Regions from separate parts of the Kitasatospora sp. NPDC048540 genome, predicted to be linked through region 1. Evidence: riboswitches for the same ligand, from Rfam matches in the RefSeq annotation. Region 1 holds a riboswitch; each other region holds the start of a gene.
The links. Region 1 has a riboswitch for cyclic di-AMP ahead of AB0D08_RS29570 (transglycosylase family protein). Riboswitches for the same ligand answer to the same signal wherever they lie in the genome.
Positions count from the first base shown of each region.

Region 2: another riboswitch for cyclic di-AMP. It lies ahead of AB0D08_RS33515 (transglycosylase family protein); the one in region 1 lies ahead of AB0D08_RS29570 (transglycosylase family protein).
Region 3: another riboswitch for cyclic di-AMP. It lies ahead of AB0D08_RS01350 (NlpC/P60 family protein); the one in region 1 lies ahead of AB0D08_RS29570 (transglycosylase family protein).
Region 4: another riboswitch for cyclic di-AMP. It lies ahead of AB0D08_RS05895 (transglycosylase family protein); the one in region 1 lies ahead of AB0D08_RS29570 (transglycosylase family protein).

Region 1 covers NZ_JBEZIR010000097.1:13,219-20,237, forward strand. Annotated here, with positions in the region: gene AB0D08_RS29565 (G8 domain-containing protein) at 1-1,569, opposite strand, end outside; cyclic di-AMP (ydaO/yuaA leader) riboswitch at 1,831-2,000, shown strand; gene AB0D08_RS29570 (transglycosylase family protein) at 2,008-3,195, shown strand; gene AB0D08_RS29575 (hypothetical protein) at 3,290-3,490, shown strand; gene AB0D08_RS29580 (PP2C family protein-serine/threonine phosphatase) at 3,699-4,823, shown strand; gene AB0D08_RS29585 (LacI family DNA-binding transcriptional regulator) at 4,856-5,881, opposite strand; gene AB0D08_RS29590 (glycoside hydrolase family 13 protein) at 5,907-7,019, opposite strand, start outside.
Region 2 covers NZ_JBEZIR010000128.1:5,822-12,840, forward strand. Annotated here, with positions in the region: gene AB0D08_RS33500 (DUF501 domain-containing protein) at 1-457, opposite strand, end outside; gene AB0D08_RS33505 (septum formation initiator family protein) at 541-1,014, opposite strand; gene eno (phosphopyruvate hydratase) at 1,191-2,477, opposite strand; gene AB0D08_RS33515 (transglycosylase family protein) at 2,675-3,313, opposite strand; cyclic di-AMP (ydaO/yuaA leader) riboswitch at 3,318-3,502, opposite strand; gene AB0D08_RS33520 (cytochrome P450) at 3,722-4,969, opposite strand; gene AB0D08_RS33525 (SDR family NAD(P)-dependent oxidoreductase) at 5,129-5,563, shown strand; gene AB0D08_RS33530 (cytosine permease) at 5,490-7,019, opposite strand, start outside; gene AB0D08_RS33535 (Rieske (2Fe-2S) protein) at 7,019-7,019, opposite strand, start outside.
Region 3 covers NZ_JBEZIR010000001.1:252,636-259,654, forward strand. Annotated here, with positions in the region: gene AB0D08_RS01340 (NYN domain-containing protein) at 1-723, shown strand, start outside; gene AB0D08_RS01345 (C40 family peptidase) at 975-2,003, shown strand; cyclic di-AMP (ydaO/yuaA leader) riboswitch at 2,372-2,556, shown strand; gene AB0D08_RS01350 (NlpC/P60 family protein) at 2,567-3,649, shown strand; gene AB0D08_RS01355 (C40 family peptidase) at 3,903-4,967, shown strand; gene AB0D08_RS01360 (hypothetical protein) at 4,988-6,262, shown strand; gene AB0D08_RS01365 (PfkB family carbohydrate kinase) at 6,282-7,019, opposite strand, start outside.
Region 4 covers NZ_JBEZIR010000008.1:60,010-67,028, reverse strand. Annotated here, with positions in the region: gene AB0D08_RS05910 (PQQ-dependent sugar dehydrogenase) at 1-2,088, opposite strand, end outside; gene AB0D08_RS05905 (carbohydrate-binding protein) at 2,203-2,610, opposite strand; partial or broken gene AB0D08_RS05900 (hypothetical protein) at 2,590-3,420, opposite strand; cyclic di-AMP (ydaO/yuaA leader) riboswitch at 3,805-3,959, shown strand; gene AB0D08_RS05895 (transglycosylase family protein) at 3,964-5,022, shown strand; gene AB0D08_RS05890 (AEC family transporter) at 5,137-6,099, shown strand; gene AB0D08_RS05885 (M14 family metallopeptidase) at 6,230-7,019, shown strand, end outside.

The DNA of each region.
Region 1 (7,019 bases):
GAAGATGCCGTTCTCCAGGTTGTTGTGCGCCAGGCAGCGTTCGAAGGTCCACACCCCCTCGCTGGTCTCCGGCCACTCGTAGCCGGAGGCGCCGGTGGCGCCCTGGACGCCGACCGCCACGCAGCCGGTCGCCTTGCTGCCGCTGCCGGCGCCGAGGCTGAAACCGGTCAGCCGGTAGCCGCGCGGGTTGGGCTCGAAGACCGTCCGGGAGGCGACGCAGGAGTCGTAGACGATGTCGTCGGAGGGGCCCTGCGGGGTGCGGGTGTCCTGCGGGCCGTCCCACCAGTAGGCGTCCTCCCAGGTGTTGTGGCTGATGCAGCTGCGGAAGGTGACGCCGTGGCTCATGTGCGGGACGAAGGCGTGGTTGCCCGCGTCGCGGACCACCACACCCTGCACCACGGTCCCCCGGGACGCGTCGGCGAGCATGTGGAAGTGCAGCCCGTACCGGCCGAGCACCGGGTCGGTGACGGGCTTTCCGTTCCACTGCTCCTTGCCGTTGGTGCGCGGGCCGAGCCAGCGCAGCGCGGCGTGCCGGACGTCCGCGCGACGGGAACTGGTGAGGTGGATGTGGGCCCGGCCCTGTTCGGTGCCCTCGACGCGGACGTTGCGGGTCAGATTGAGGACCTCGGCGCCGACGGTGACGCCCGCGCCGACCGCGACCCGGGGGTGGGCGTACGTCAACGGGCCGTCAAGGACGACCGTGGCGCCCTTGACCTGACGGACCGTGCGCAGGTCGTACTGGGCGGAGAAGTCGTCACCGCTGTCGGGGGCGGCGGTCGGGGTGACGGCCAGTTCGTCGCCCACCTGCCAGCCGGCGGGGGCGGCCGCGAGGGTGATGCTGGTGTCGCCGGCCTTGAGCGCGCCGGCGGCCCGGACCCAGGCGGTCCGGGCGGCGCCGTCCAGGCGCAGGTAGCCGGCGCCGGTCACCCACAGGCCGGTGTCGGTGTCGACGACGGTCATGCCGCCGCCCTGGAAGCGGCGCTCGTCCACCCCGGGGAACCTGACCATGTGCACCACCGCGTCGGTGGGGGACGCGCTCAGGGTGCCGCGGACCTCGATGTTGCCGGCCGAGCTGAGCGTGAGGTTCTTGTCCTTGGCGAAGACCAGCGAGCCGGCCGGCTCGATCACCAGGGACCCGACGGCGGCGTCGGTGTCCAGCAGCACCTGGTCGGTGATCCGCACCGCGCTCTTCGGTCCCGGGACGCTGCCGCCCCAGCCGGCCGGGTCGGACCAGCGGCGGCCGCCCTCGGCGACGGTCGGCGGCGGCTGCTCGGAGGGCGGCGCCACGGAGGCCGCGGGCGACGGGGTGCCGTGCTGGTGCCCGCTCGCGGTGGGCGGGGCGGCGGTCCGGCCGGGGCCGGGGCGGCGGGCGCCGACCGGACTCTGCCGGACCGCCTCCTCGCCCGCGACCGCGGCGACGATGCCGACGGCCCCCCAGATCAGCAGCGCACGGCGGCTGCTCCCGGCGGGCCGCTCGGGCGCGCCCCGGTGCGAGTGGGGCCGGCGGGCGGGGGCCGGCTGCTCCCCGCCCTCGCCCGGCGGCTGCGGCGGTCTCTGCTCTGGCTCCACGGTCGGTCGTCCCTCCCCCGGGCCGCAGGTCCGGCCCTGTCGACTGCAGCATAGGCAAGTCCCCATCCGTTAAAGGCTTTTGCGCGAAAGCGAGCGAACATGAACGGTCCGGGCGAGGTTTATCGATCATGAAGGCCGTGCGCGGGAGATGTGACGACGCTCACACATATTTGCGGTTTCAACTTATCTCTGCCTAATGTCCTCCCACGTTCGTGGTCACACGGACCCAGCCACCCGGAACGCCGAGTCCTGCCGCCGGGTGCGCTGGCAGTGCCGAAAACGCACCGCGGCAGGAGCGGGGGAACCAGGTAGGTCGCCCGGAAGCGGTACGCCAGTACCGGGACCGGGCTTGGGGTGAAGCCGTGCTCAGCACGGCCGGGCAACTCCAGCCCGAATCCGACAGCTCACCTCGTAGGCGTGGGAGAGGAACGCGTCTTCATGCTGCCCATCAGCGCCTCCAAGCGTGCCCGTCGCATCATCGCCACCACCGGTGTGGTCGGCATCGGTCTCACCATCCCCTGCCTGACCGCCGGTTCGGCCTCCGCCGCCTCCGTCGCCACCTGGGACAAGGTCGCCCAGTGCGAGTCCTCCGGCAACTGGAGCATCAACACCGGCAACGGCTTCTACGGCGGTCTGCAGTTCACCTCCAGCACCTGGGCCGCCTTCGGCGGTACCTCGTACGCCGCCCGCGCCGACCTGGCCAGCAAGGACCAGCAGATCGCCGTCGCCGAGAAGGTGCTCGCCTCCCAGGGCCCCGGCGCCTGGCCGGTCTGCTCGGTCCAGGCCGGTCTGACCAAGGGCGGCGAGGCCCCGCAGATCAACACCGGTGCCGCCGCGAGCACCCCGGCCGCCACCGCCGCCAAGCCGGCCGCCCCGGCCGCCGCCCCCAAGCCCGCCGCCGCGCCGAAGCCGGCCGCGCAGCAGGCCGCCCCCCAGCAGGACACCCACCAGTGGGCGGGCAAGCAGTGGGACGGCAAGCAGTGGAACGGCCACCAGGGCGCCCACGACTACACCGTCCGGGCCGGTGACTGGCTGTCCCAGATCGCCGAGCAGAACCACGTCCAGGGCGGCTGGGAGAAGCTCTACGAGCTGAACAAGTCGGTCCTCACCGAGGGCGCCGACGTCATCTACCCGGGCCAGCACCTGAGCCTGGGCGACGACACCGCCACCGCCGCGCCGGCCGCCCCGGCCGCCGCCCCGAAGCCGGCCACCGCCGCCCCGGCCGCCGCCACCGCCGCCAAGCCCGCCGCCGCCACCCAGGCGACCGGCTCCAAGGCCGCCGCGATCAACTTCGCGCTGTCCAAGGTCGGCCAGGCCTACGTCTACGGCGGCAGCAGCGACGGCGGCTGGGACTGCTCCGGCCTGACCCAGGCCGCGTACCGCCAGGCCGGCGTCTCGCTGCCGCGCGTCGCCGCCGACCAGGCGGACACCACCACCCGGGTGTCGCTGGACTCCCTGCAGCCGGGAGACCTGCTGTTCTGGTCCAACAACGGCAGCAACTCGGGCGTCTACCACGTCGCCCTGTACGTGGGTGACGGCAAGTACGTCGAGGCCGCCAACCCGCGTGCGGGTGTCCGGGTCGAGACCATCGCCGACTACGCGCCGGACTTCGCCGGCCGGATCTGATCCAGGATCCACCGGGCCGCCGCCCTCGGAGACCCTTCCGGTTCCGGGGGCCGCGGCCTGGGCTACGGCGGGTCCACCTCCAGGAGCGCCCGCCATGGCCAAGGTCACCATCACCCTCGACGCCGATCTCGCGATCGAGGTGATGCTCCAGTCCGGCACGAGGAATCCGCAGGACGCGGTCGAGCTGATCGTCCGTGACTACCTCGACCGCACCCGGCGCACCGAGGCGCGGACCGGCGACGCGGCCGACCAGCAGCGGTTGGACCCCCGCAGGCCGGTCGCCGAGGAGGGCTGAGGAGCCGGACCCGACGCCCTCACCCCCGAAGACGTGCGTGACGGCCCGGAGACCTCCCGTCTCCGGGCCGTTCGCCGTACCCGGCCCCGGCCCGGACCGGGGCCGCACCGGACCGTCCCCGGGCCGGTGTGTTGCCACCGGGTGGGCGGGGCCCCCGGCGGCTAGAGTCGGGGCAGATGGCCCACCGGACGGGGGATCGTGATCGCCCATGGCGTCGACTTCCACGCAGTGGCCCCGCTACGTGCGGGCGGCCCCGTGGGCGCTGGTGGTCGCGGGCCTGGTCTGGGACTCGCTCTCCCCCGCCGACTACTGGGGCGACCCGATGGTGGCGGCGGCCTCGGTGCTCGCCGGGGCGCTGCTGTCGCTGCGCGACACCATCGCGGTCGGCGCGGCCGTCCTGGTCGGGATCCTGGTGCTGACCGTGCTGGACGGTTCGGTCGGCACCACCGCCGGCTACCTGGAGCTGGCCAACACCGCGTTCGCCGCCCTGATCGGGATCTGGGTCAACCGGGTGGTGGCCCGGCACGGGCGCCGGCTGCAGGCGGTCCGCTCGGTGGCGGAGACCGCCCAGCGCGCGGTACTGCCCGCACCGCCGGCCCGGGTCGGCCGGCTGGAGGTGGCCGCCCGCTACCGCGCCGCCCACACCGACGCGCTGATCGGCGGTGACGCCTACGCGCTGCAGCGGACCCCGTTCGGGGTGCGGGCGCTGATCGCGGACGTCCGGGGCAAGGGGCTGCCGGCGGTGGCCGCCGTCTCGGTGCTGCTCGGCGCGTTCCGGGAGCACGCCGACGGCCTGCCCGACCTCGGCGCGGTCGCCGACGGCCTGGAGCACTCGCTGAGCCGGGAGGCCGCCGAGGCGGCCGAGGAACTACGGATGGAGGGCTTCATCACCGCGCTGCTGGTGGAGTTCACACCCGGGCACGACGGGCTGCGGCTGCTGAACTGCGGGCACCCCGGGCCGTACCTGCTGTCCGCCGACGGCCGCCGGGTGCGGCGGCTCGACGCCCGCGAGCCGGGGCTGCCGCTGGGGATGGGCGGGCTCGGGGTCGGACGGCCCGCGGTCGAGGAGTGGCCGTTCGCCGCCGGGGACACCCTGCTGCTGGTGACCGACGGGGTGACCGAGGCGCGGGACGCGGCCGGACGGTTCTACGACCCCGCCCAGCGGCTGGCCGGCCGGGGTCCGTTCGACGGTCCGGGCCGGGTGATCGACACGCTGATCCGGGACGTCGACCGGTGGACCGGCGGGCCGCGCGACGACGACATGGCCGTCCTGGCGCTGACCGAGAGCGCCGCGGGGAGCCCGGCCTCCGGGCCCAACTCCCCGCCGCGCTAGGCCTCGTACGGGCCGGAGCCGGACCGGCAGGCCTACCGGCCGCCCGCCGCCGCGCCGGTGGAGCCGCGCATCACCAGCTCGGGCTGGAACATGAACTCGACCCGCTGGGTCGCGTTGCCCCCGACCTCCTCCAGCAGGGCGTCGACGGCGGCGGTGGCCATCGCCTCGACCGGCTGGCGGATGGTGGTCAGCGGCGGCTCGGTGAAGGCGATCAGCGGTGAGTCGTCGAACCCGACCACCGAGATGTCCTGCGGCACCGCCAGACCCCGCCGGCGGACCGCCCGGATCGCGCCCAGCGCCATCATGTCGCTGCCACAGACGATCGCGGTGCAGCCCTTGTCGAGCAGCGCCCCGGCGGCCGCGTCACCGCCCTCCACGCTGAACAGCGTGTGCTGGATCAGCTCCTGGACCTGCTCGGGGGTGCTGCCGAGCAGCTCCCCGACGGCCGCGGTGAACCCCTCGATCTTGCGCAGCACCGGGACGTACCGGCGCGGGCCGATGGCCAGGCCGATCCGCTCGTGGCCGAGCCCGACCAGGTGCTGGACGGCCATCCACATCGCGGTCCGGTCGTCCGGCGAGATGAACGGCGCGTCGATCCGCTCGCTGTAGCCGTTGATCAGCACGAACGGCACCTGGCGGCCGGTGAGCCGGGCGTACCGGTCGTGGTCGGCACTGGTGTCGGCGTGCAGCCCGGAGACGAAGACGATACCGGCGACACCGCGCTCGACCAGCATCTCCACCAGCTCGTCCTCGGTGGCGCCGCCCGGCGTCTGGGTGCACAGCACCGGGGTGAAGCCGTGCCGGCTGAGCACCTGCTCGATCACCTGGGCCAGCGCCGGGAAGATCGGATTGCTCAACTCCGGCGTGATCAGGCCGATCAGGCCGGCGCTGCGCTGGCGCAGCCGGGTCGGGCGCTCGTAGCCGAGCACGTCGAGCGCGGCCAGGACCGTCTGCCGGGTCGTCGCGGAGACGCCCGCCTTGCCGTTGAGCACCCGGCTGACGGTCGCCTCGCTGACGCCCGCCTGTGCCGCGATGTCTGAGAGTCGCGCCGTAGTCACGATCCCAGAGCCTATTGCAACCACGTCAGGCCGCCCACCAAATGGCACAGTCCGCGGGCAGAACGGTCTCGCCGTCCACCACGGTGAGCTCCGCCGAGGCGAGCAGGACCCGGCCCGGGGCGGCCGTCCGGACCGGCTCGCCGGTGGTGTTGACGGTGCAGACGAAGGAGCCGTCGGCGCTGTCGCGGCGGAAGGCCAGCACGCCCTCGGGCGCGTCCAGCCACGTGACCTCGGTGCCGGCCCCGAGCGCGGGGTGCTCCCGGCGGACGGCCAGCGCGGAGCGGTACAGCTCCAGGGTGGAGGTCGGGTCGCCGGTCTGGACCTCGACGCTCAGCCCGGCCCAGGTGGCCGGCTGCGGCAGCCAGCTCGGGCCGCCCGGGGTGGGCCCGAAGCCGTACGGGGCCTCGGTGCCGGACCACGGGATCGGCACCCGGCAGCCGTCGCGGTAGCCGTCCTGGCCGGCCTGGCGGAAGAACGACGGGTCCTGGCGGACCTCGTCCGGCAGGTCGGTGACGTCCGGGAGGCCGAGCTCCTCGCCCTGGTAGAGGTAGGCGGAGCCGGGCAGCGCGAGCATCAGCAGGGTGGCGGCGCGGGCCCGGCGCAGGCCGAGTGCGCGGTCGCCGGGGGTGCGGATCTGGGTGCCGCCGGGCGGGTTGGCGAAGCGGGTGGCGTGCCGGGTGACGTCGTGGTTGGAGAGCACCCAGGTGGCGGGGGCGCCGACCGGGCGCATCGCGTCCAGCGACACGTCGACCACCTCGCGCAGCGCGTCGGCGTCCCAGTGGGTGCCCAGGTACTGGAAGTTGAAGGCCTGGTGCAGCTCGTCGGGGCGGACGTAGTTGGCGGTGCGCTGCACGGTCGGGGTCCAGGCCTCGGCGACGCCGATCCGCTCGCCCGGGTACTCGTCGAGGATCAGCCGCCAGCTGCGGTAGATCTCGTGCACGCCGTCCTGGTCGAAGAACGGCATCACGTCGTTGCCGAGCAGCTTGAGCTGGTCGTGCGAGCCGAGGTCGGGCAGGCCGGGGGCCTTGACCATGCCGTGCGCGACGTCGATCCGGAAGCCGTCGACGCCCATGTCCAGCCAGAACCGCAGGATCGAGCGGAACTCGTCGGCGACGGCCGGGCTGTCCCAGTTGAAGTC
Region 2 (7,019 bases), on a different contig from region 1:
GCATCCCGATCGCCTCGTCGCCCAGCGGGTTGACGCCGGGACCTGCCGCCAGCGCGTGGCCGACCAGCACGTGCAGGCACTTCACCCGGTCCGGCATGCCGCCCGCGCTCGGGAAGCCCTCCAGCACTTCGATCGCGTCCCGGCGGGCGATGTAGTCCTCGTGCGCCTTCTGGTAGGCGGCGGCCAGCTCCGGGTCCTCGGCCAGCCGCGCGCTCTGGTCCTTCATCACCCCGTCGGCCTCCAGGGTGCCGATCAGCGAGGCTGCCTTGGGGCAGGTCAGGTAGTACAGCGTGGGGAACGGCGTACCGTCCGGCAGCCGCGGCGCCGTCTCCACGACGTCCGGGTTGCCGCAGGGGCAGCGGTGGGCGACCCCGCGCAGGCCGCGCGGCACGCGGCCGAGCTGGGCGGCGATGGCGGCGACATCGGAATCGGCAACGGGGGTGTGCTCAGTGGTCATCAGCGGTCTGTCTTCGTGAGGGGCGGGGGTTCGGGGGGTGTGCTTCGGTGCTCCGGGCCGGCGGCCGGGATCGGCGGCCGGGGTCAGCGCCCGGCTGCGGGTGCGGGTACGGCTCCGGCTTCGGGCCCGGTCCGGGGCGAGGCCGCGTCGGCCAGGTCGACCGACTCCCAGAATCCGGCGTACCACGGCTTGAGGGCCTTCGCCTGGGCGGCGGGCGCCGCACCGGTCGACGAGGACTTGACGGCCGCCGAGGGCGACGGGTCCACCGACACGAACGGCGTCTCGCCGGGCACCGCGTAGTGCAGCCGCTCCCGGGCCTGGGCCTTCACGTACTCCGGGTCCTGCCAGCGGGCCCGGTCCCGGGTGAGCTGCTCGACCTGCTGCCTGACCTGTTCGGCCCGGGCCCGCTGCTCCGCGAGCTCGGACCGCTGCGCGATGAACTGGCGGGCCGGGTAGGCGAGTATCGCCACCAGGGAACACAGGACGAGCACCAGGATCGTGGCCCGGCTGGTGAACCGCGGCCGCGCCGGGAGCCCCGGGATCCTCCACCTGGCCATCTGGTACCCCTCCCCGTGGTGTGCGGGGCCTGCGCGCCGGTGCCCCGGCCTCCACCCTACGGGGTGAGGACCGGGGCACCGGTACAGCGGGCGACCGTGTTCGCGGCAGCTGCGCTCGTTACGCGTTACTCCGCGGAGCGGCTGTGCTTGTTACTCCGCGGAGCGGCTGTGCTTGATTACTCCGCGGCGCGGAAGCGGGGGAACGCGCCCCGGCCCGCGTACTCGGCGGCGTCGTCGAGGATCTCCTCGATGCGCAGCAGCTGGTTGTACTTGGCGACGCGCTCGGAGCGGGCCGGGGCGCCGGTCTTGATCTGGCCGCAGTTGGTGGCGACGGCGAGGTCGGCGATGGTGACGTCCTCGGTCTCACCGGAGCGGTGCGACATCATGCAGCGGTAGCCGTTGCGCTGGGCCAGCTCGACGGCGTCCAGGGTCTCGGTGAGCGAGCCGATCTGGTTGACCTTCACCAGCAGCGCGTTGGCGGTGCCGGTCTCGATGCCGCGGCGCAGACGCTCCGGGTTGGTGACGAACAGGTCGTCACCGACCAGCTGGACCTTGTCGCCGAGCTTCTCGGTCATGGCCTTCCAGCCGTCCCAGTCCGACTCGTCCAGCGGGTCCTCGATGGAGACCAGCGGGTACGCGGCGACCAGCTCGGCGTAGTAGTCGATGAGCTCGGCGGAGGAGATCGCCTTGCCCTCGAAGGTGTAGGCGCCGTCGTTGTGGAACTCGGAGGAGGCGACGTCCAGTGCGAGCGCGACGTCCTTGCCCGGGGTGTAGCCGGCCTTCTTGATGGCCTCGACGATGAGGTCGAGCGCCTCGCGGTTGGAGTCCAGGTTCGGCGCGAAGCCGCCCTCGTCGCCGAGGCCGGTGGACAGGCCGCGCTCCTTCAGCACGCCCTTGAGCGTGTGGTAGACCTCGACGCCCCAGCGGACGGCCTCGGAGAAGGACTCCGCGCCGATCGGGGCGATCATGAACTCCTGGATGTCGACGTTGGAGTCCGCGTGCGACCCGCCGTTGAGGATGTTCATCATCGGAACGGGCAGCACGTGCGCGTTCGGGCCGCCGAGGTAGCGGAACAGCGGGAGGTCGGAGGCCTCGGAGGCGGCGTGCGCCACGGCGAGGGAGACGCCGAGGATCGCGTTGGCGCCGAGCGAGGACTTGTCCGGGGTGGCGTCCAGGTCGAGCATGGCCTGGTCGATCAGGCGCTGCTCGGTGGCGTCGTAGCCGACCAGCTCCGGGCCGATCTGCTCGATGACGGCCAGGACGGCCTTCTCGACACCCTTGCCGAAGTAGCGGTTCTTGTCACCGTCCCGCAGCTCCAGCGCCTCGAAGGCACCGGTGGAGGCGCCGGACGGGACGGCGGCGCGGCCCGTGCTCCCGTCGTCGAGCCCGACCTCGACCTCGACCGTGGGGTTGCCGCGCGAGTCGAGAATCTCACGGGCTACGACGACATCAATGGACGGCACGAGGCATCTCCTTGCGGAAGCGGGATGTGTTGTCGTTACGACCAGAGCCTAACCGCACCCGGAGCCGGGGCCGCGCAGACCTCGGCACCGTCTCACCGTGTGGCCCGGCTACTCGCCGGTAGTTCACCTGAATGCCCGCAAACCAGGCCGTACCTGCCGAACCGTCGCCGGGACGGCCTGGCCGCGCCGGGCCCGGGTCAGCCCAGCCGCAGGACCTGGCCGGGCTCGATCAGGTCCGGGTCGGCGCCGATCACGGCCCGGTTGGCGTGGTAGAGCTGCTCCCAGCCGCCCGCCAGCCGCTGGGCCTCGGCGATGGCGGACAGGGTGTCACCGGGGCCGACGGTGTACTCGCCGCCCTGGTCGTCGGGGGCCTCGGAGGACGGCTCGGAGGCGCGCTCGACCGGCGGGGCGGCGGCGCTGCGGGACGAGGGGTCGGCGTCCGCCTGCTGGTGCGGGCCGCCCTTGGCCAGCCCGGCCCGGCGGGAGCAGACCGGCCAGGCGCCGGGGCCCTGGGCGGCCAGCACCCGTTCGGCGACGGCGATCTGCTGGCTCTTGGTGGCCTGGTGGGCCTGGGCGGCGTACTTCACGCCGCCGAACGAGCGCCAGGTGTCGGAGGTGAACTGCAGTCCGCCGTAGAAGCCGTTGCCGGTGTTGATGCTCCAGTTGCCGCCGCTCTCGCACTGGGCGACCTTCTCCCAGGTGGAGACGGGGGCTGCGGTCGCGCCCTGGGCGGCGAGCAGTGGCAGTGCCAGACCGACCCCGGCCACGCCTGCTGCGGCGATGGCCTTCTCGGCCCGGTTCCAACGACGGTGACGGCCCGTACCGGTGAAGAGCATGTGGATTCCCTCTCCGCACGCCTGCGAGGTGAGCTGTCGGGTTCGGACCGGGAGGTGGTGGCCCGGCCGTCTCGGCGGGGCGGGAACGAGTGCTCCTGCCCGCGTCGGCGGCTTCACCCCTAGCCGTCGGGGGGCGACGGCGCAAACCTGGGTCCCCCGCCCCTGTCCTGGTTCTGGTCGGCTTCCCGGGGCGCGGGGACAGGATTCGGCGTTCCGCGTCCGGGGCCCGCGACTGCGAGCTTCCCGGAGGTTAGGCAGACGTATGTGCCAATCACAAGCTCATATCGCCGCCATCACGGAGAAATTACGAACCGTCAAAGATCGCCCACCAACCGTCCCTATATGTCCGAGTTGATAGTCATTCGGACGGCGAGAAAATCACCGTCCGACACGCGGACCGACACACCGTCAGGGGTGTGCCGAGAACGCCACCGGCAGCTCGCGCAGCCCCCGCATGATCAGTCCGCCGCGCCAGCGCAGGCTCTCCGGTTCGGCCGCCAGGGTGAGGTCGGGGAGCCGGGTCAGCAGGGTGGCGATGGCCAGCTGTCCTTCCAGCCGGGCCAGCGGCGCCCCGATGCAGTAGTGGATGCCGTGGCCGAAACCCAGGTGGGGGTTGTCCTTGCGGGCCAGGTCGAGGGTGTTCTCGGCGGCGAAGCGGGCCGGGTCCCGGTCGGCGGCGGCCAGCACCACCAGCACCGGGTCGCCGACCGGGATGTCCACCCCGCCGATGGTCAGCGGACGGGTCGCGAACCGCCAGGTGGCCAGCTCCACCGGTCCGTCGTAGCGGAGCAGTTCCTCCACCCCGGTGGCCAGCAGCTCCCGCTCACCGCGTGCCACCGAGTCCTGCAGCAGGGTGCGCTGGGCGGGGTTGCGCAGCAGCGCGTACAGGCCGTTGCCGATCAGGTTGACGGTGGTCTCGAAGCCGGCGAAGAGCAGGATGAAGGCCATCGCCGCGGCCTCGTTCTCGGTCAGGTGCTCACCGTGGTCACTGGCCCTGATCAGCCCGGAGATCAGGTCGTCGCCGAGGTCGGCGCGCTTGCGGTGGATGAGTTCCAGCAGGTACGAGCGCATCTTCTTGACCGCCCGGGCCACTCCGCCGCGCGGGCCGCGGCCGTGCCGGATCATCATCCCGGCCCAGTCCCGGAAGTCGTCCTGGTCCTCGGGCGGTACGCCGAGCAGGTCGCAGATCGCGTAGATGGGGAGCGGGAAGGCGAACTCGTGGATCAGGTCGGCCGAGCCGCGGGCCGCGAAGTCGTCGATCAGCCGATCGGTGAGGTGCTGCACCCGCGGCTCGAACTCGGCGACCCGGCGCGGGGTGAAGGCCTTGGAGACCAGGCGGCGCAGCCGGGTGTGGTCCGGCGGGTCGATGTTCAGCAGGTGGGTCATCAGGTCGGCCTGGCGCTCGCCCGGGATGCCGACCCGGCCGCTGCGGTGCGCCTGCCCGCTGTGGTGCGCCGGGTTCTTGGACAGCCGGCCGTCCGCGAGCGCCTGCCGGGCGTCCGCGTAGCGCGTCACCAGCCAGGCGTCCACGCCGCTGGGGAGCGTGGTGCGGTGCACGGGGGCGTGCTCGCGCAGCCAGGCGTACGCGGGGTAGGGGTCGGCGGCGAACTCCCACGTGAAGAGCTCCGGCTGGGTGGACTCGACTGGTTCCGGCATGGCACGACCGTAACCTTTGCCTGCGCGGGCGTGAGTCTGGTCACCTGGCGGGTAATCCCTGTTGCGGAGGGTCGCCGCGTGTCTACGATCCTCCGACAGCCATGTGTGGGCCGCGGTGCGGTGCGGCCCGCGGCGGTTTCGCTCAAGGAGGAGCAGGCCATGCGAGTAGCCGGGGCAGTGGTGGTCATCGCGGTGCTCGGCGGAGGTTCGGGGGCGGGTCTCGCCCGCCGGTTCGCCGCCGCGGGCGCGGCCGGGCTGCTGATCGCGGATCTCCACCCCGGCGTCGCCGAGGACCTCGCCGCCGAGCTGGACCGGCCGGGCTGCCCGGTGGTCGGGGTGAGTGCGGACGTCCACCAGCCCAGCGACGTCGCCGCGCTGGTGGAGACCGCCCGCAAGCACCTGGGTCCGATCGACCTGTTCGCGGTGGCCGGACCGGACGGCGAGCGGATCGTGGCGCTCGCCGACCTGCCCGACCACCTCGACCCGCTGGCCGAGCTGCTCGCGCTGGTCGGCGAGGCGATCAGCGAGGTCGTGCCGGCCCAGCGTCGGGCGCCGGCCGGGAGCGGGACTGCCGTGGCAGCGCCGGGGCGCTGAGCGGCAGGTACCGTTCGGGCGGCCCGGCCGGGCTCTCGCCCGGCTCCGGCGACAGCCGGACCAGCAGCACGTACAGCAGTGCCGCGGCGCCGAAGGAGACCGGCAGGCTGAGGTCGACGCCCGCGGTCAGTTCGGCCAGCGGGCCGACGTACAGCGGGTTGTTGACCCAGAGCACGCCGAGCACCGCGCCGGTGAGGAAGGCCGCCGCCGCCCGGGGGTTGAGCCCCCGGGTGTACCAGTAGCGGCCCGCCGGGGCGTCGGCCGGGGCGAGCTCGGCCGGCCGGTAACGGCCCCGGCGCAGCAGGTAGCCGGCCGTCAGCACGGCCGCCCACGGCGCCACCGCGGTGAGCAGCAGCGAGACGAACGCGGACATCGAGTCCATCGCGTCGTACACCACCGCGCCGAGGTACAGGGCCAGGATCGAGGGCACCGCCACGGCGAGCGTGGCGGCGGCCCGTGAGGTGCGCCAGAACAGCGAGTTGACGGACAGCCCGGCCGCGTAGAGGCACAGGCCGCCCTGCGGGAGGGTGCCGACCAGGCCGAACACCACGATCACCGGGACGCTCCAGCCCGGTACGGCGTCGGTCAGGCCCTGCAGCCAGAGCGGGTCGGTGGGGAAGAAGGTCGTCACGTACGCGCCGACCAGCAGGGCGGCGACGCAGGTGAGGAACATGCTGCCGCCGGCCCACCACAGCACCGGCCGGTCGCCGCGGCGCCCGGACATGTAGCGGCTGTAGTCGCCCTGGAAGGTGGCGTACGAGAGCGGTGCGGCCGCCGAGGAGGTGGCCGCCAGCAGCCAGGTGGTGCCCTGGCTGCCGAGGACCAGGTCCCCGCCGCCGTAGCCCGGGTCGAACCCGGGTACCAGCACGACGACCAGGAACAGCAGCATCAGGCCGCCGAGCACGGCGGTCGCCTTGTAGGTGCGGACCAGGGCGTTGTGCCCGAGGGCGGCGACCAGGACCACCGCCACCGCGGCCGCGGGCATCGCCAGTGCCAGCGGGCCGCGGCCGACCGGGGTGCCGAGCAGTTCGTGGGCGGCGACCATGACAGCGGTGCCGCCGGTCCAGACCGAGATGGCGAAGAAGCCGATCGCCACCGCGATGGTGATCACGTTGCCCAGCGCCCGGCCGCGGACGCCGAAGTGCGCGCCGCTGGCCATCGGGTCGTTGAGCCCGGTCCGCAGGCCGAACCGGACCAGCGGGAGCACCATCAGGGTGCCGACCGCAACCCCGGCCAGGATCGCGGTGCAGGCGGCCCACCAGCCCAGGCCGTAGCTGACCGGCAGCGCGCCGAGCACGACGGTGCCGAAGCAGAACTGGGCGGAGGACCAGATCCAGCCGAACTCGCCGGGCCCGGAGGTCCGTTCGGACTCGGGGATGGGGTCGATGCCGTGCTGCTCGACCTGGGGGCCGCGGGTGGCGGCCCCCAGGTCGGACAGTTCACGGCGGTCCGCCGT
Region 3 (7,019 bases), on a different contig from region 1:
CTGGAGGCGCTGCGGGCGGCCGGGACGACCGAGCGCAGCGCGGCCGAGAGCGAGGCGCGCCGGCTGAAGCATCGGATCACTGAGCTGGAGGCCGCCGTCGAGGCCGGCCGCCGCTCCGCGCGCGAGGGCCGCAGTGTGGAGGACATGCGGCTGCGGCTGCTGCTGGACACCGTGCTGCAGTCCGCGCAGGGACTGCAGCGGGAGTTGGCGCTGCCGGTCGCGCAGCTGCGCCCGGCGGACCTGGTGGACGCGGTGGCCCCGGTCTCCGCCTCGCCGAACGACGTGGCCAGGCGCGGGCTGGCCGAGGACGACCCGGCGCTGCTGGACCAGCTGCTGGCGATCCCGCAGGTCCACCTGGTGGTGGACGGTTACAACGTGACCAAGTCCGGCTACCCGGCGCTGCCGCTGGAGCAGCAGCGGATGCGGCTGCTCGGCGGGCTGGCGATGCTGGCGCAGCGCACCCAGGCCGAGGTGACCTGCGTGTTCGACGGGCAGGACCTGGACGTTCCGGTGATGATGGCGCCGCCGCGGGGCGTGCGGGTGCGGTTCAGCCGGACCGGGGAGACCGCGGACGAGCTGATCCGCCGCCTGGTCCGGGCGGAGCCGCAAGGGCGTCCGGTGGTGGTGGTGTCCACCGACAAGGAGGTCGCGGAGGGCGTGCGCAAGGCCGGTGCGCGCCCGGTGGCCTCGGTCCTGCTGCTGAACCGGCTGGCCCGGGCGTAGCGTCCCCTTCCGGTGGGTGCGAGGGCTCCCGGGCGGGTGTCCGGGGGCTCCCGGGCGTCAATCGGGCTGAGCGCCCGTCACCCGTGCGTGGCCGGGATGTGTCGGCGGCGTGAACGGCCCTGGCGGGTAGGAAGTTCGTTCCGATAGGGGAGTGGCGCCGGAGCTTGATCTTCACTAGGGTCTGGCGTCAAACCTATATTCCGGACTTTCGCTCGTTCGGGTGAGTCCAGCAGGAAGAAGGAGCTACCCCCTTGGCCTCCCACCGCCGTCCTAAGCAGCCGAGCCGTGCGCGGGTGACCGTGCTGACCGCTGCCGCAGCGACCGCGGTCGCCCTGTCCGCCCAGGTCAGCGCCCACGCGGCGCCCGCCAAGCCGAACAAGGACGAGGTCAAGGCACAGGTCGACAAGCTGCTCGACGAGCAGGAGCAGGCCGCCGAGCGCTACAACGGCGCCAAGGAGCGGGCCGACCAGCTGCGCAAGCAGGCCGACCAGCTCCAGGACCAGGTCGCCCGCGGCCAGGGCCAGATGACCGAGCTGGCCGCCGGGCTGGCCGCGGTGGCCGGGCAGGAGTACCGCTCCGGCGGCGTGGACCCGTCGATGCAGCTGATGCTCTCCGCGGACCCGGACGGCTACCTCGCCCAGGCCTCCAGCTTCGAGCAGGCCGCCAGCACCCAGGCGGACACCCTGAAGTCGCTGAAGGACCAGCAGCGCCGGCTGGACCAGCAGAAGCAGGAGGCCGCGACCGTCCTCGCCGAGCTGGACCGCTCCACCCAGGCGCTGAACGACGCCAAGGCCGAGGTGCAGTCCAAGCTCCAGGACGCGCAGAAGCTGCTCAACCAGCTGAGCGCCGCCGACCGGGCCGCCGTGCTCGGTGACAAGGCCTCCCGCAGCGACTCCCGGTTCGACCTCAGCAACCTTCCCCCGGCCAGCGGTTACGCCGCGGCCGCGGTCGCGGCCGCGATGAGCAAGCAGGGTTCGCCGTACGTCTGGGGCGCCACCGGCCCGAGCAGCTTCGACTGCTCCGGCCTGATGGTCTGGGCCTACGCCAAGGCCGGCGTCTCGCTGCCGCGCACCTCGCAGAGCCAGGCCACGGTCGGCGTCAACGTCGGCACCAACATCGCCAACGCCCAGCCCGGCGACCTGGTCATCTACCACAGCGACGCGCACCACGTCGGGATGTACATCGGCAACGGCCTGGTGGTGCACGCCCCGCACACCGGTGACGTGGTGAAGGTGATGAAGGCCGACGCGATGCCGATCAAGACGATCCGCCGGGTCTGACTCCCTGTCCCATATCGGACATTCGGCGTCACTCGGGATCAACTGACGCCGCTACAGCTCTCCATGGACGCCCGGACGGGTCGAGATCGCGCTGTGATCTCCGACACGTCCGGGTGTCCCATTATCCGGCCATATTCGTAATACTTATCGGCCGAGCGTAGATGTACCGTCACTGTCGGTCGTAATCACAATCGAACTTAGCCAGAATTACGACTTTTTTCTGACAACGATTTGAACGGATCACGGATGGGTTACTAGGGTCATCCCACGGACCGCCGCCCAGTCGTCCATCCAACCCGGGTGGCAACGGTGGTCGCCGCCGAGTCCGAGACGCAGCTGGGCAGTTCGACTGCCCACGGGGAAGCCCCCGACGGGGGTCGCTGTCGATCGGAGCCGGGGAACCACGTTCCTCGGGGTGAATCGGCGCCAGGTCGGCCGCTGCGGCGGCGCGCGGAGGTTCGCGTGCCGGACGGGTGGCCGGTGAGGCGTCGTAGGGCGTCTCTTTCGGCCCGAACCCGTCAGCTCACCCGGTAGGCGGTGTGAGGGAGAAGGAGTCCGCCTTCGTGGCGTCCCATCGTCGTCCCAAGCCCGCCGGCCGGGCCCGTGTCTCGATCCTGACGGCTGCCGCCGCCACCGCGGTGGCGCTGTCCTCGCAGGCCGGCGCGCACGCCGACCCGGCCCCCAGCAAGGACCAGGTCAAGCAGCAGGTCGACACGCTCAACGAGCAGGCCGAGGTCAAGACCGAGGAGTACAACGCCGCGGTCGAGAAGGAGCAGGGGCTGCAGAAGCAGGTCTCCCAGCTCCAGGACCAGGTCGCGCGGCAGCAGGCCGAGGTGAGCACCATTCAGGGCAGCCTGGGTGAGATCGCCGCCGAGCAGTACCGCACCGGCGGGATCCCGCAGACCGTGCAGCTGATGCTCTCGGCCAGCCCGGACTCCTTCCTCGGCCAGGCCGGGGCGATGAACCAGGTCGGCAGCACCCAGGCCGACGTGCTGAAGTCCTTCAAGGGCGAGCAGGCCAAGCTCGACCAGCAGAAGGCCGAGGCCGAGCAGAAGCTCGCCGAGCTGGACTCCACCACCCAGCGGCTGAAGGCCGACAAGGAGGAGATCCAGGGCAAGCTGGCCCAGGCCCGGAATCTGCTCGACTCGCTCACCCAGAAGGAGCGCGACGAGCTCGCCGCGGCCGAGGCCAAGGCCGCCGCCGACGCGAAGGCCAAGGCGACCGGCGGTCAGAGCACCGAGCGGGCCTCCCGCGACGCGGCCCGCACCGACGTGGCCGTCAACGTGCCGGCCGGCTCGCACGCCGCCGCCGCCATCGCGGCCGCCCAGTCCAAGCTCGGTACGCCGTACTCCTACGGCGCGGCCGGCCCCGACAGCTTCGACTGCTCGGGCCTGATGAAGTGGGCCTACGCGCAGGCCGGCGTGTCGCTGCCGCGGACCTCGCAGGAGCAGCGCAGTGCCGGGACCAACGTCGGCACCAACATCGCCAACGCCCTGCCGGGCGACCTGATCATCTACAACAGCAGCGCCAGCCACGTCGCGCTGTACGTGGGCAACGGCCAGGTCATCCACGCCCCGCACACCGGTGCCGTGGTGCGCTACGAGACGGCGACCATGAGCCCGATCAACGCGATCGTCCGCCCCTGACGCGGTCCGTGCTGTTCGTCCGCCGGCCCGGCGCTCCCCGTGAGCGCCGGGCCGGCGTCGTCGTGCCCCGGGCCTGCGGGGCTTCGCGGCGTTGGGCCAGGTGTCCGATTAGTGGTCAAATATTCGCTACTGGAGGGGTTTGGACTAGATCGCCGTGACTCGCTAACGTCTGCCCCCGGACCTCCGCGAGGACGGCCGCCCCCGCCCGGGGCGGCGGCGGTGGCCCGGCCCGAGGAACGGGAGTCGCCGCAGCATGACCGTGCACCGCCGTCCCCAACTGCCGGGCGTCCGGCGGCTCGCCCGCGCGCTGGCCGTCACGGCCGCGACCACCACCGCCCTCGGTGTGACGGTCGCAGGCAGCGCCCGGGCGCTGCCCGGGCCGCCCGCCGAGCCGGTCGCCAAGCAGGACGTCAAGGCCCAGGTCGACCGGCTCTACGACGAGGCCGAGCAGGCCAGCCAGAGGTTCGAGGCCGCCCAGGAGTACCAGCAGCGGCTGCAGAGCGAGACCTCGGCCCTGCAGGACCAGGTCGCCACCGGCCAGGAGGACCTCAACCGGCTCCGGCAGGACCTCGCCGCACTGGCCGGCGCCGAGTACCGGGCCGGCGGGATGGACCCCGGCGTCCGGCTGATGCTCGACTCCGACCCCGACGCGTACCTGGCCGGGGCCAGGGCGCTGGACCAGGCCGCCCAGCGGCAGAACGACACCCTGCGCCTGGTGCTCGACCGCCAGCGCCGGCTCGACCAGCGCCGCTCCGAGGTCGGCGCCAAGCTCGCCGAGCTGGAGGAGGTCCGGCGCGCGCTGGCGCAGAGCAGGTCGGAGGTCCGCGGCCGGCTCGCCAAGGCCCAGCGGCTGCTGAACAGCCTCGGCTCCGCCGAGCGGGCCAGGATGGTCGCCGACGACGCCCGGGCCGCCGAGCAGCGCGCCACCCGCGGGACCGACCGGATCGACCTCGGCGACCAGCCGCCCTCCTCCGGCCGGGCCGCCGCCGCGCTGGCCGCCGCCGTGAGCAAGATCGGATCGCCGTACGTGTACGGGTCGACCGGGCCCCGTACGTTCGACTGCTCCGGTCTGATGTACTGGAGCTGGCGGCAGGCCGGAGTGACCCTGCCCCGCACCTCGCAGGCGCAGGCCTTCGCGGGGCAGCGGATCAGCCTCGGCGAAGCACGGCCCGGAGACCTCGTGATCTTCTACAACGACATGCACCACGTCGGCATGTACGCCGGCGGCGGCGTGGTCGTGCACGCGCCGTACCCGGGCGCCCGGGTCCGCTACGAGAGCGTCAACGCGATGCCCGTCTCCGGGGTGGTACGGGTCTGAGCGGCGCGCCGGAACAGCTGGTGACCAACCTGCCCCCGCGGTCCGGGGACGGGCGGCCCGTGCTGTCCCGGCGCGCCGCGCTGCTGCTGGCGGCCGGCGGCCTGGCCCAGCTCTCGCTGCCGCTGCTGCGGGCGGACGCCCGTCCCGCCGCGGCCGCCGCGCCGGGCGCCGCGCCGCTGCGCCCGGTGGTCGAGGATCTGCTCGCGCGCCGCGCGCAGGCCCTGATCGGGCTGGACCGGGCCGCGCTCGCGGCCGGGACGGCGCCCGCCGCGCAGCCGGATCAGCAGGCGGCACTGGACCGGCTCGCGCAGGTGCCGTTCGCCGCGTTGGCCTACCGGCTGACCGGCTTCACCGAGCCGCCGCCGGAGGCGGACCGGATCACCGTCACCGCCGAGCTCGACCACCGGCTGACCGGGCTGGACGACCACCCGGCGACGCTGACCCGGCGGCTGGCCCTGGTCCGGCTCGCCGACGGGTGGCGGCTGGCCGAGGACGGGCCGGTCGGCGCCCCCGCGCTGTGGGACCTCGGCACGGTCCGCGCGGTGCGCGGCGCGCACTGCCTGGTGCTCGGGCTCGCCGAGCAGGACCGGGTCGCCGAGCTGGCCGCCCGGGCGGACCGCGCGGTGCCGGACGTCGACGCGGTCTGGGGGGATGCCTGGGCCGGCCGGCTGCTGCTCGAACTCCCCGCCACCGAGGTCGACTTCGCCCGTGTGCTGGATGTCGCACCGGAGGCGTACCAGGGCATCGCCGCGGTCACGGTGGCCGCCGCGGGGGCGCCGGAGCACACCCCGGCGGACCGCATCGTGGTCAACCCGGAGGCGTACCGGGGCCTGAGCGAGCTGGGCCGGCGGGTGGTCGTCACGCACGAGGCCACCCACGTCGCCACCCGGGCCGACACCCACGCGTGGACCCCGATGTGGCTGTCCGAGGGCGTCGCCGACCACACCGCCTACCTGGGCACCGGGCGCACCGCCCGGCAGATCGCGCCGGCGCTGGCCCAGGACGTCGCGGCGGGCCGGGTGCCGACGGCGCTGCCGGCCGACGCCGCGTTCACGGCAGGCACCGAACGGATCGGGCAGGCGTACGAGCTGTCCTGGCTGGCCTGCGAGGTGCTGGCGCGGGAGTTCGGTGAGCGCGGCCTGGTCGGGTTCTACCAGGACTACGGCCGCACGGGTCGGCCCGCGTCCGGGGAGAGCCCGGACGCGGTGCTGGACCGGGTGCTGCGCGGGCGGCTGGGGATCGGCGCCGCCGACTTCACCAGGCTCTGGACGGCGGAGGCGGCCCGGCTGGCCTGACGGCCTGCGGTCCGGACGCTCAGGCGGTGGCCGGGGCCGCCGGGGCCGGGGCGAGGGCGGCGGCGAGCCGGTCCGGGCCGATCAGCGCGGTGTGGGTGCCCGCCGCCGTGCAGGCCCAGGCACCGGCCGCCGCACCCGCGCGCATGCACTCCTCCACCGGCCGGCCGGCCAGCCGGCGGCTGAGGAACCCGCTGACGAAGGCGTCGCCTGCGCCGTTGCTGTCGACCACCGGCCGTCCGGGGTCGGTGGCGGGGAAGTGCCGGACCTCGTCCCCCTCCCGGGTGAGCAGGTAGCTGCCGTCCGCGCCCGCCGTGGCCACCACCAGCTCGGCCCGGCCCTCGGCCAGCACCGCGCGCATCACCTCCTCGTGCCGGCCGCGGCAGCCCGCGGCGGACAGGAAGACCAGGTCGGCGCCGAGCGCGTAGTGGCGGTGGTGCGGGTTCACGCCGTCCCAGGCGTGCAGATCGGTCGAGCAGGTCGGGCCGAGCCGGTGGATGTCCGGGAAGAGGTCGCGGGTGACGCCCGTGATCGACAGGTGGACGTGCCGGGAGCGCTCCACCAGGGGCAGCCAGAACTCCCGGGGCAGCCGCAGGTCGGCCGGGTGCCGGGCGTCGTAGAAGGAGAGCCGCCGGCCCGCGGCGTCCACCAGGTTGACCCCGCGCGGGGTGCCGACGGGTGCGGTTACATGGCTGAAGTCCAGGCCGTGGCGGCGGCAGGCGGCCAGCACCAGCTCGCCCTGCGGGTCTTCGCCGAGGAA
Region 4 (7,019 bases), on a different contig from region 1:
CGGCCAGCTCGCCTTGGGGTTGGTCATGCCGGCGACCGTGCAGTCGCCCTCGCAGGTCGGCCAGCCGTAGTTGGCGCCGGGCTTGATCAGGTTGAGCTCGTCCCGCTTCGCGTTGCCGAACTCGGCCTCCCACAGGCGGCCGTTGCGGTCGAAGGCGAGGCCCTGCGGGTTGCGGTGGCCGTAGCTGTAGACGTAGTTGCCGAACGGGTTGCCGGGGGCCGGCCGGCCGGCGGTGGTGAGCCGCAGGATCTTGCCGTTCAGGGAGTTCTTGTCCTGCGCGTCGGCGGGGGTCTCGGCGTCGCCGGTGGAGGCGTAGAGGTAGCCGTCCGGGCCGAAGGCGAGCCGGCCGCCGTTGTGGTACTGGTTCTTGCCGATGCCCTGGAGCAGCACGGTGTAGCCGCCGAGCGAGGTGCCGGTCCAGGTCATCCGGACGATCCGGTTGCCCTCGGCCGCGGTGTGCATGAAGTAGACGTAGTGGTTGCCCGACCAGTTGGGGTCGACCGCGACCCCGAGCAGGCCGCCCTCGCCGTTGGTGGTGACGGCGTCGGGCACCGTACCGGCCAGGGTGCGGGTGCCGCCGGTGGTGAGGGTGAAGACCTTGAAGCTGTCCCGTTCGGTGACCAGCGCGCTCCTGCCGTCCGGCAGCCAGGCGATGCCCCAGGGGACGGTCCAGCCGCTGGAGAGCACGGACGGGGAGCCCGGGACGCCGCCGTCGGATCGGCAGGCGCCGGTGGTGAAGGAGACCGGGGCGGACGGCGGTGACCAGCCGCCCGCGGTGTCCTCGGCGACCACCGTCAGGGTGAACGGGGCGTCACAGGCGAGACCGGTGACGGCCGTGGTGGTGGCGGGCGGGGTGCCGGCCACGGTGGCCAGTACGGCGGCGCCGCTTCGGACCTGGTAGCCGACCACGCCCCGGTCGTCGGTGGAGGCGGCCCAGCTGAGGGTTGCGCCGGTGGAGGTGACCGCCGAGACGGCCGGGGTGCCCGGCCGGCTGGGCGGCGGGTCGGAGCCGGCCGGGGTGGTGCACTCGGTCGCGACGCTGGCGGGTGAGGCGTTGCCGGACGCGTCCCGGGCGACCACGGCCAGGGTGTAGGTGGTGCCCGGGGCGAGGCCGGTGAGCCGCTGCCCGGTCGCGGTGCCGGGCGCCTCGGCGATCTTGTTGCCGTGCTCGTAGAGGTCGTAGGCGCTGACGCCGACGTCGTCGGTGGCGGCGCCCCAGGACAGGGTCAGGGCGTTCGGGGTGAGGCCGGAGCAGGACGGCGTGCCGGGGCGGGTCGGGGCGGTGGTGTCGGCCGCGGTGCCGACCTGCAGCCGGTCCAGGTTGGGGCCGCCGGACGCGGTGACGGCGGTGGCCCGGACGGTGTTGGAACCGGCCCGCAGCGGCGCGCCGACGGTCCTGGTGGCCCAGGTGTTCCAGTCGGCGGTGGACGGGAAGGAGACGCCGGCGGCGACCACGGTGCCGTTGACGGCGATGTCCATCGGCCGGTCGGTGGTGCCCGCGTTGGCGTACCGGAAGGCCAGCGGGGCGGTGCCGGCCGCGGTGGCGCTCACCGTGAACTCGACGGCCGAGCCCGCCGCGTTGGTGTAGTCGACGAACCCGGTGCCGGTGTAGCCGGTGTGGTTGGTGGCGACGGCCGCCCGGGTGAGCGCGGCGTCCTCGGCCTGGTAATCGGCGCTGGGCGCGGTCGGTTCGACGTCCAGGCTGTCCAGGTCGGGCAGGCCGGCGGCACTGGTCGAGGTCAGCCGCACCCGGTTGGCGCCGGCGTCCACCGCGGCGGTCACCGTGGCGGTGGCCCAGTCGTCCCAGGTCCCGGTGGACGGGAAGGACCGGGCGGCCGATACCACCGTCCCGTTGACGGCCACGTCGCCGTGCCGGTCGACCGAACTGCCGATCACGTTGTCCCCGTTGACGAAGCCCGTGCCCGAGTAGCCGCGGTGGTCGGACGCCACCGCGCCGAGCGTGACGGTCGCGGACTCGGCCTCGTACCGGGTGGCGGCGGCCGAGGCCGTCGGCGCGGCGCCGACCGTGGTGGCCGTCAGGAGGGCGGCGGCGGCCATTGCGGCGCCGATGCTGTGCAGGTGCTTCATCGGGGACTCCTCGGCCCTGGTGCCGGACGACGGTCCCGGTGGACCGGTACGGGGTCCGCGCGGCGGCGGGGCCGGCTGCGGTGGGAGATCTGCACGGGTGGTCGGTCCTTCGGGTCAGCGGAGTTCGATCCGGTCGAGGTTGGGGCCGCCGGCCGCGCCGGTGGCGGTGAGCCGGACCGTGTTGGTGCCCGCCCGGAGGGCGACCGGCAGGGAGGTGGCGGCCCAGGTGTCCCAGTCGGCGGTGGGCGGGAAGGACACCGCGGCGGCCCGCGCGCCGTTGACGGTGACGTCCATCGGGCGGCCGGCGGCGGTGCCGTTGGCGTAGCGCACGGTCAGCGTGGCGCTCGCCGCGGCGGCCGAGTGCAGGGTCCACTCGGCGTGGCTGCCGGCGGCGTCGGACAGGTTGACGAAGCCGGCGCCGGTGTAGCCGCGGTGCCCGGTGTCCAGGACGCCCTGCGAGAGCCGGGCCTCCTCGGCCCGGTAGACGCCGCTCGACCCGGACACCAGCTGGTAACCGCGCATCGAGGTGGTGAGCAGGTGGCAGTCGCGCAGGGATCCGGAAGTGTCGCCGAGCGAACGGTAGATCCCCCACTTGGGCCGTACCCGGTCGGCGAGGAAGGTGTCGACGCCGGTCCTGGTCACGTCCGTCACCACGGCGCCCGCGCTGCGCAGGATCCAGCGCACCGAACCGGACGTCCCGTCGCCGACCCTGACCTGGAGGTCGACGTCGATCCAGCGGTCGTGCAGCGGCTCGAGCGGGGTCCGGCCGACCAGGACCCCGGCGACGGGCAGTTGGAGTTCGACGGTCGGGGTGCCGGAGACCCGGCGCAGCGACTGGACCAGGATCGGCGAGGTGCCGTCCCCGGGCTGCTTGAGCTGCATGATGTGGGTGAAGGAGGTGGTCGCCCGCAGCGAGCCGGGGATGAACAGGGCGTAGGCGGCGCGCCAGGTCTGGCCGGGCTTCCACTCCAGGAAGGAGCCGGGGCCGGTCCGCATGCCGGTCACCTCCTGGCGCTGGCGGTCCGTCATGGAGTCGCGGTCGACCAGGTGCATGTCCCAGCGGAAGGCGTCGCCCTCGGTGCGGATGTGCGGGTGTCCGGCGGGGTGCGAGCCGGCCCGGTCGTCCTCGACGGTCTCGAAGGCGGCGAGGCCGTCGGCCGCGGCCGAGGGCGACCAGCGCAGGTGCCAGGAGTCGACCGAGAGGCCGGACCCGGCGGCGGCCGGGGCGGTGGGCGGTGGGCCCGGGGCGGCGGCCCGGGCGGTGGACGGTAGCGCGGCGGCGGCGCCGGCGAGGGCCGCGCCGAGGACGGACCTGCGTGAGAGCGTGCTCATCTCTCTCCTCACAGCGGGGGTGGGGGTCCGGGAGTGCACAGCGCTCGGCCTGGGCTCCCCGGGGGAGGAGGGGCCTGAGTACCGTTCAGAATCGACGCCTGAACGAGCACGGTCAATGACTTCGGTTAGGAAAGTTTCCCAATCATTCGAGGAGCGGCCCGCGCGGGGCCCGCCGACCGTGCGTCACCGAACCTCCGTTGCAGGTCGCGGACGGTTCCGGCACGCGCCGCATGCGGTTCCCGCCGAGGGCCCCGAAGTCAACCGTGATGATTGTGTGATGCTCGGTATGCAGGCTTGTTATTGAGGTGTTGATCCCTCTAATCTCCCAGGCAGCCCGCCGCTGCGGGCGCCCGGAACGCGGCACGCCCAACCCTGCCCACCGCGCCACCGGGACGACCGGACACCCTGGGCAGGGGCGGGGGACCCAGGTTATTGCGCCGACCCCCATCGGCTCGGGGTGAAGCCGCGCCCGACGCGCGGCCGGGCCACCTCCCGGCCCGAACCCGACAGCTCACCTCGCAGGCGTGCGGAGAGGGATAACTGATGGTGTTTTCGGGTTCCGGGCGTCACCGCCGTCCCACCCAGGCCGACCGGGCCGTCGCGGCCGCCGGCGTCGCCGGGGTCGGCCTCGCGCTCCCGCTGCTCACCGCGACCGGCGCGCACGCGGCACCGGCCGTCGCGCCGGACACCTGGCAGGCGGTCGCCCAGTGCCAGACCGACGGGGACTGGCACGGCAACCCCGGCACCGGAACGTACGGCGGCCTCGGTCTGACCCTGCGGACCTGGGCCGCGTACGGCGGCGACGAGTTCGCCGCGCAGCCCGACCACGCCACCCCGCAGCAGCAGATCATCGTGGCCGAGCGCCTGCTCGCGGCCCGCGGCTCCAGCCTGTGGCCCACCTGCGGCCCGGCGGCCGGCCTGCCCGCCCCGGTGGTCGACACCCCGCCCGCCGCCGACCCGGGCGTGCCCAGCCTCGACGCGTCCACCCCGGTCCGGGGCGACGGCGGGTACGTCCCGCACTTCGTGCTGCCGTACCTGGAACCCTCCGCGACCCCCGCCGTCCCCGGAACCACCGGGACCACCGGTGAGCTGCCGCCCGCCGCCCCGGCCCAGCCCGGCGGCCTGCCGACCGACCTGCCCGGCACCACGGTGCCCGGCACCACCCCGGTCGACCCCACCACGGCCGCCCCGGTCACCCCGGCCCCGGGCACCACCCCGGCGCCCGGCACCGGTGCCACCACCCCCACCACCTCGCCGAGCCCGGACGCCACCACCACCCCCGCCACCGGCCTGCCGGTGCCGGGCGCCTCCGGCACCACCGCGCCCGCCACCACCGGGCAGCCGGCCACGCCGGACCCGGCCGCGACGGCGACGGCGACGGCGACGGCGACGACGGCCGCCACCGCAGCAGCCACCACCACGCCCGCGGCCACCGCACCGGCGCCCGCGACCACCTACACCGTCGCCCCGGGCGACACCCTCTCCACCATCTCCAACAGCCTGACGCTGGGCGGCTGGCAGCACCTCTACGAGAGCAACTCCCCCACGGTCGGCACCAACCCCGACCTGATCCACCCCGGCCAGGTGCTCAACCTCCCCTGACCGGCCGGGACCGGCCCCGGCCGGCCCCACCCGAACCCCGCACCGGACCACCGGGCACGGGCCTGGCAGACTGCTGCCGACGGCCCGTGCCCGAACGATCCCAGCCGAGGTTCCATGCAGTCCCTGCTCGCCGGCTTCGCCCCGATCTGGGTGCTCACCGCCGTCGGCCTGCTGATCGCCCGGACCGGCCTGCTCGGGGAGCAGGCCGAGGCGGTGCTCGGCCGGTTCGTCTTCCATGTGGCCATGCCCGCCGCACTGTTCACCATGCTCGCCGGGGCCCGCCCGGCCGGCCTGGTGGGCGCCGCGATGCTGGCCTTCGCCGCGGGCACGGTGCTCACCGCCGGGCTGGGCTTCCTGGCGGGCCGGGTGCTGTTCCGCCGGGCCCCGGCCGACCGGGCGATCAGCGGGATGGCGGCGGGCTACGTCAACTCGGCCAACCTCGGCATCCCGGTGGCCGTCCAGGTGCTCGGTGACGCCTCGTTCGTGGCCCAGATCCTGCTGTTCCAGGTCCTGCTGGTGTCCCCGGTGATCCTCGCCCTGCTCGACGCGGGCACCGCGCCGGCCCGCGCGGCGGCCGGCTCCGGGACGGCGGCGCCCGGCCCGCTGCGGCGGCTGCTCACCATGCCGGTCCGCAACCCGGTCATCCTGGCCTCCGCCCTCGGTGTGCTGGTCTCCGCCGCGGGGTGGCGGCTGCCGCCGTTCCTGGCCCGGCCCGGCGAACTGCTCGGCGCGGCGGCGGTCCCGACCGCGCTGCTCACCCTCGGCATGTCGCTGCACGGCCGCCGGGCCGGGGCCGGCCCCGGGCTGCGGGCCGAGGTCGGCGTGGCCGTGGCCCTGAAGACGCTGGTCCAGCCGCTGGTCGCGCTGGCGGTCGGCGGCCCGCTGCTGCACCTGCCCCGCCATCAACTGCTGGCCGTGGTGCTCTGCTCGGCGCTGCCGACCGCCCAGAACGCCTTCGTCTACGCCCGCGAGTACGGGCTGAGCACGGCCGTGGCCCGCGACTCGGTGCTGTCCTCGACGCTGGTATCGATGGGCACGCTCTCCCTGGTGTACCTGGCCCTCGGTCCGACGCACTGAGCCGGACTCCCGGCGGACTGCGGCAACCTGCCGTCTTGACGAAACCATGACACTGACGGACCATCATGCTGGCGCGCGCCGCACCTCCTCCCCTGTTCCGTCCCTACGGATCCCCCACCGGAGGACAGTCATGCGACTGCCCAGTCGAGGGAAGCCCGCCGCGGCCACCGCCGTCCTGCTGGCCCTCGCCCTCGCGTCACCGCTCACCACCCAGGCCGCCGCGCACCCGGTTCCCGCCGGGTCCGCCGTCGGCGCGGACACCGCCCGGCAGTACGTCCTCGACGGCCCGCGGACCGTCGCCGAGCGCACCGCCATCGCCGCCACCGGCGCCTCCGTCGACGCCGTCCGCAGCGACTCCGTGGTGGTCACCGCCACCGCCGCCGAAGCCGGCCGGCTGCGGGCGCTCGGCTGGTCCGCCACCCTGCTGCCCGGCCCGCAGGACGGCGCCGACGGCGCCCAGGAGTCGGCGGGCGCCGCCCTGTACGACTTCCCGTCCGCGGACTCCGGCTACCACAACTACGCCGAGGCCACCGCCGACATCGACGCCGTGGTCGCCGCCCACCCCGACATCATGAGCAAGCGCGTCATCGGCACCTCGTACGAGGGCCGGGCGATCGTCGCGATCAAGATCAGCGACAACGTCGGCACCGACGAGAACGAGCCCGAGGTGCTGTTCACCGCCCACCAGCACGCCCGCGAGCACCTCACCGTCGAGATGGCGCTCTACCTGCTGCACGAGTTCGGCGACAAGTACGCCACCGACAGCCGGATCGCGAACGCCGTCAACAGCCGCGAGATCTGGGTGGTCCCGGACCTCAACCCCGACGGCGGCGAGTACGACATCGCCACCGGCCGCTACCGCAGCTGGCGCAAGGACCGCCAGCCCAACCCCGGCAGCAGCAGCGCCGGTACCGACCTCA